Regions from separate parts of the Proteus hauseri genome, predicted to be linked through region 1. Evidence: predicted binding sites of a transcription regulator. Region 1 holds the regulator's gene; the other holds the start of a gene.
The links. The regulator PurR, encoded in region 1, represses purine synthesis genes. The targets are predictions, from matches to a motif close to CANGCAAACGTTTGCNTG.

Region 1 (3,219 bases):
AGGTAGACCATAAAGCGCGCAGGTGTTTTTGTTTGTGTGGATGTATTTAAATTCATTTTAATTTTCTATGTTATGTGATGTAGAACATTTTATATATTGTAACTAAGACCTATTTTACTTGTGAAACGGGAATATTTGGTTAATGCTGTGAAAAATTTTCAAAGGAATAAACTTTATGTGGTCAGAATACTCTCTAGAAGTTGTTGATGCTGTCGCTCGAACAGGAAGTTTTAGTTCGGCTGCTCAAGAGTTACACAGAGTACCCTCCGCTGTTAGTTATACTGTTCGACAATTAGAGGAATGGCTTGCTGTGCCTCTGTTTGAACGCCGCCATCGTGATGTCGAATTAACGGATGCGGGTAAGATTTTCATCAAAGAAGCCCGCTCTGTTATCAAAAAAATGAATGACACTCGACATATGTGTCAGCAAGTCTCTAATGGTTGGCGCGGACAATTTAGTATAGCAGTAGATTGCATCGTAAAACCGGAAAGAACACAACAACTTATTCTTGATTTTTATCGACATTTCCCCGATATCGAACTTTATGTCTATCCTGAAGTTTTTAATGGGGTGTGGGACTCATTGGTTAATGGGCGTGTTGACCTAGCTATTGGCGCCACCAGAGCATCGCCAATTGGTGAACGATATAGCTTTAAAGATATGGGATTTATGCCTTGGCGCTGTGTTTGTCATATTGACCACCCATTGGCTAAAGCAGAACATCCGCTAACCGACGATGAAATGCGCCCTTATTCGAGCCTTTGTTTAGAAGATACCTCGCGTAGTTTGCCAAAGCGTGATACTTGGGCGTTAAATAATCAGCGTAGAATGGTTGTCCCTACGTGGGATATGGGATTGGAGTGCTTACTTGCAGGATTATGTGTTGGTATGGTGCCCTTGCATAGAGCTGAGCCATTAATCGCTAAAGGAAAGCTAGCTGTGCTTAAATTGGCACAGCCATTACCCGATAGTCCTTGTTGCCTCACTTGGGTCGATAAAAGTGAGTCACCCGCTTTGTCTTGGTTATTAGATTATCTTGGTGATAGCCAAACCCTAAATGCGGAATGGCTTCGTTAAGTCAGTCGAGATACCGTTTAATTAACGGCGGTAATCGATGAATGGGCCATCAGCAACAGAGCGGCGCTCAACTAACCGTGGATGAACTTCGATAGTTTGTGCGTCTTCTCTTTTGTTAACGATCCGGTCAAGCAGCATAGATAATGCCATTTGACCTAAGCGTTCTTTGGGCTGATGAACGGTTGTTAATGCAGGGGTAAAATAGCGAGCATTACGAATGTTATCGTAACCAACAATAGAAATATCAAATGGTACACGCAGACCTAATTCATCGGCTGCACAAATAGCACCCATTGCCATGACATCTCCACCACAGAACACAGCGGTAGGGCGATGTTTTTGATTTAGCATTTGATACATGGCTTTGTAACCAGACTCTGGTTCAAAATCACCTTGTACAATCCATCCATCTTTTACAATGATTTTAGCTTCTTCCATTGCTTTTAAAAATCCCTGAAGACGTCCACCACCAGTATTACGCTCTAATGGGCCAGGAATAATACCGATATCGCGATGACCACGCTCAATTAAGTAGCGGCCTGCAATATATCCACCATGAAATGCGTTATCAATGATGGTATCAGTAAAATCACCCCGAGCTTTTCCCCAATCCATCACTACCATTGGAATATTACGATAGCCTTCTAATAGAGAGAGAAGGTGATCGGGATATTCAGAGCACATAACTAATAATCCATCGACGCGTTTTTGCGCTAGCATCGCTAAATAAGCTTTTTGCTTATCTAGATTATTATGTGAGTTACATAATATCAGTGTATAACCTTTGCTATAACAGCTATTTTCAACAGCTTCAATCACTTCAGCAAAGTAAGGAGCTTCACTGGACGTGGCTAACAAGCCAATTGATTTGGTGTGATTGACTTTTAAACTACGCGCAACAGCACTAGGCGAATAATTTAATTCTTTAATAGCGGCCCAAACTGCTGCTCGGGTGTTCTCAGCAACAAAACGTGTTTTGTTGATAACATGAGAAACAGTCGTGGTTGACACTCCTGCGCGTTTTGCCACGTCTTTTATTGTTGCCATGGTGTGAAAAACTCCTGACCTTCATTGGTCTCTTTTAATCTAATTTTGTGGTTCTGCTGCCAGTATAGTCATACATAGGGCGAATACTGGCAATAATTTAGCTGTTAGCTATGAATTTTGTATGATCTAGCTCAAAAGTGGAAGTATTAATCAATGTTATAAATTGTGCACTAGTCGCTATATTAGCAAATTGTGATATGTGATAATAATTAGCCATGACAATGTTATGGTTAATAACGTGTATTATAATCATTTTGAGGGAGAATAAATGGATACGGATCTGAAATTTGGTTTGAGTACAGCAGTTGCAGCACTCGTCATGATTGTTTTATTTTCTACAATGCTGTTTTAATCACTGTTTTATATAATATCAGGTTAATTTTAATTATAACTAATCGGATATCTGTAAATAACAAAGGGCCTAAGGCCCTTTGTTATTTTGCCACCAAACACCAATAATTGATCTTTAGTGGTTAAGATAAATTAAGCAAAGTTAGCTTCAACAAATGACCAGTTAACCAGTGCCCAGAACTCTTCTAAGTATTTTACACGCGCATTACGGTAATCGATATAGTAAGCGTGTTCCCATACGTCAACTGTTAATAGTGGTTTGTCATTGCCAGAAATGGGTGTTGCAGCATTAGAAGTATTAACAATAGCGATTGAGCCATCTGCTTTTTTCACTAGCCATGTCCAACCTGCACCGAAGTTTTTAGCCGCGGCATCGTTAAATTGTTTTTTGAACTCTTCAAACGAGCCAAATGCTTTGTTGATAGCATCAGCAATTTTGCCTGTTGGCGCGCCACCTGCATTTGGAGCTAAACAGTTCCAGTAGAAAGTATGGTTCCAAACTTGAGCGGCGTTATTGAAAATACCACCATCAGTTGATTTAATAATCTCTTCTAGAGATTTAGCTTCTAAATCAGTACCTTTAACCAGATTGTTCAGGTTGGTTACATAAGTTTGGTGATGTTTGCCATAGTGATATTCTAAAGTTTCTTTAGAGATATGTGGCTCAAGAGCATCTAACGCATAAGGTAATTTTGGTAATTCGAAAGACATTGCGTACTCCTTTATACTATCTATTTCGGGTT
Region 2 (3,219 bases), 630 kb from region 1:
CAGGAATACGAGCTTGAATAATCATTGGGCCACCATCGAGTTCTTCAGTAACAAAGTGGACGGTAACACCATGAAATGAATCTTTATTTTCCAATACTTGCCGATGAGTATGCAATCCGGGGTATTTGGGAAGCAGTGAAGGATGAATATTTAATAAGCGCTGCTGATAATGAGTGACAAAAGCTGGCGATAAAATACGCATAAAACCAGCAAGTACCACAATATCAGGCTGATAAGCATCGATTTGTTCAATCAATGCTTCATCATAAGCGACTCTACCACCAAAGTTGGCTGGGTCGATAAAATGAGCAGGAATATTAGCAAGCTTTGCGCGTTCAAGCCCATAAGCCTCGGGTTTATTGCTAAATACTGCAACAATATTACCTGCTATTTTATTGCTTCTACAGGCGTCGATAATCGCCTGTAGATTGCTACCATTTCCTGAAATTAGAACAACAATATTTTTCATTCGCACGTTTCAGTTAATATTTTTTAACTAATAACAACTTGAGCTTCATTTGCCGCCTGAGGTGCAATTTCACCAATTAACCATGCTTTTTCACCACTTTCATTCAGTAGTGCGAGTGTTTTTTCAACATCAGTTTGGTTAATTGCGATTAGCATACCCACGCCACAGTTAAAGGTGCGATACATTTCATGTGTGCTAACTTGTCCTGCATTTTGCAGCCATTGGAAAACTATTGGCCATTCCCAGCTATTACTATTAATACGCGCTTGCGTGTTTTCAGGTAGAACGCGAGGAATATTTTCCCAGAATCCACCACCTGTAATATGAGCAACAGCATGAATATCAATATTTTCAATTAATGAAAGTAGTGATTTTACATAAATGCGAGTAGGGGCTAATAAGTGATCAGCCAGTGTTTTATCACCTAATGGGGTGTTTTCAGCGGATGTATTGCTGACTTCAAGAATTTTACGGACTAATGAATAACCATTAGAGTGTGGGCCGCTTGATGCTAGCGCAATTAATGCATCACCTGTTTTTACTTTGCTACCATCAATAATTTCTGATTTTTCAACAACACCGACACAAAACCCAGCAATATCATAGTCGTTGCCATGATACATGCCTGGCATTTCTGCTGTTTCACCACCAACAAGAGAACAGCCTGATAGTTTACAACCTTGTGCAATACCAGTAACAACTCGTGCTGCGGTATCGACATCGAGTTTTCCTGTGGCATAGTAGTCAAGGAAGAATAGGGGCTCTGCGCCTTGAACGATTAAATCATTGACACACATTGCGACGAGATCAATGCCGATATCATCGTGACGATTCAAGTCCATCGCAAGGCGAAGTTTAGTACCAACGCCATCAGTACCTGAGACTAAAATGGGTTCGCGGTATTTAGTTGGGATTGCACATAATGCGCCAAAACCACCTAACCCCCCCATAACTTCAGGACGGCGAGTCTCTTTTACTACATCTTTGATACGTTCGACTAAAGCGTTACCTGCATCAATATCGACACCGGCATCTTTATAGCTGAGAGAGGATTTGTTTGTCACTTCGGGCCCTCACGGCAAGTTGCGTTAAGATAAAATGTGTGCGGATGCTATTCTAACAGGCTAAGCAATCGTTTGCGAGGATCTTCTTTTTAGATCACAATTATTCATGTTGGTGCGGTTAAAAGCTGTGCGTTTGATCAATATCAATAGAAAAACGATGGATTGTTGACAAAAAAGCGGTATAATCTCGCGATTTTTTTGTCAGGCTGCGTCGTACATTAGGAGAAATTATGAAGATCGTTGAGGTAAAACACCCACTCATTCAACATAAATTGGGGCTGATGCGAGATCATGATATAAGCACTAAGCGCTTTCGTGAACTGGCTTCAGAAGTTTCCAGTCTACTGACGTATGAAGCTACCGCCGATTTAGAAACAGAAACAGTAACAATTGAAGGTTGGTGTGGCTCGGTAGAGATAGAACAGATTAAAGGAAAAAAAATCACAGTAGTTCCTATCCTCCGTGCAGGTATCGGGATGATGGATGGAGTATTAGAAAATATTCCTAGTGCCCGAATCAGTGTTGTTGGCGTTTACCGCGATGAAGAAACATTAAAACCCGTTCCTTACTTCCAAAAATTAGCATCCAATATTGAAGAGCGTATGGCTCTTGTTGTTGACCCAATGTTAGCAACAGGCGGCTCTATGATTGCCACAATTGATTTATTAAAAAATGCTGGCTGTACTTCAATCAAAGTATTAGTACTGGTTGCTGCTCCAGAAGGAATTAAAGCATTAGAAGAAGCACATCCAGATGTTGAATTATATACTGCATCGGTTGATAGCCATCTTAATGAGCACGGGTACATTGTCCCAGGTCTTGGTGATGCTGGTGATAAGATATTTGGTACGAAATAATAATTAAGCCGACTTTGATAGTCGGCTTTTTTTTGGACTACTTATCTTTAACTAAACGATATTCAAAAATCATTTCACAACATACTAAAGAGAGGTCGTAAGCATGACTCGTCGTGCAATCGGGGTAGAAGAGCGCCCACCATTATTACAAACGATTCCGTTGAGCTTCCAACATCTGTTTGCAATGTTTGGCGCTACCGTACTTGTGCCAATTTTATTTAAAGTAAATCCGGCAACAATACTATTATTTAACGGGATCGGAACCCTGCTTTATCTCTTTATCTGTAAAGGACGCATTCCTGCTTATTTAGGTTCAAGCTTTGCGTTTATTTCTCCAGTGCTTCTTTTATTACCTTTAGGTTATGAACTTGCACTTGGGGGATTTATTGTTTGTGGGGTGTTATTTTGTCTTGTTGCTGGAATTGTGAAAATAGCAGGGCGAGGATGGATTAATGTGATGTTTCCACCTGCGGCAATGGGCGCTATCGTTGCCGTTATTGGTTTGGAATTAGCAGGAACTGCAGCTGGAATGGCGGGTTTATTACCTAGCGCAGATAATCCTGTAGATAACACAACATTGCTTATTTCAATGGTTACTCTTGGCGTAACAATTTTAGGTTCTGTTATGTTCAGGGGATTCCTTGCAATTATTCCTATTCTTATCGGTGTATTAGCGGGTTATGCGCTCTCTTTCTTTATGGGAGTTGTTGATATTACACCAATTAAAGAAGCTAATTGGTTTGCATTACCTACTTTTTATTCACCTCGGTTTGAATGGAGTGCCATCTTTATTATTCTGCCAGCTGCATTAGTGGTTATTGCAGAACAC

Region 2: a site for PurR is predicted at 1,595-1,612, ahead of purM (phosphoribosylformylglycinamidine cyclo-ligase). Genes of this name have one in related genera too.

What each region holds. Positions count from the first base shown of each region.
Region 1 covers NZ_CP026364.1:3,171,903-3,175,121, forward strand. Annotated here, with positions in the region: gene punC (purine nucleoside transporter PunC) at 1-56, opposite strand, end outside; gene punR (DNA-binding transcriptional activator PunR) at 176-1,078, shown strand; gene purR (HTH-type transcriptional repressor PurR) at 1,100-2,125, opposite strand; gene cydH (cytochrome bd-I oxidase subunit CydH) at 2,394-2,477, shown strand; gene sodB (superoxide dismutase [Fe]) at 2,609-3,187, opposite strand.
Region 2 covers NZ_CP026364.1:3,801,421-3,804,639, reverse strand. Annotated here, with positions in the region: gene purN (phosphoribosylglycinamide formyltransferase) at 1-469, opposite strand, end outside; gene purM (phosphoribosylformylglycinamidine cyclo-ligase) at 493-1,533, opposite strand; gene upp (uracil phosphoribosyltransferase) at 1,764-2,390, shown strand; gene uraA (uracil permease) at 2,494-3,219, shown strand, end outside.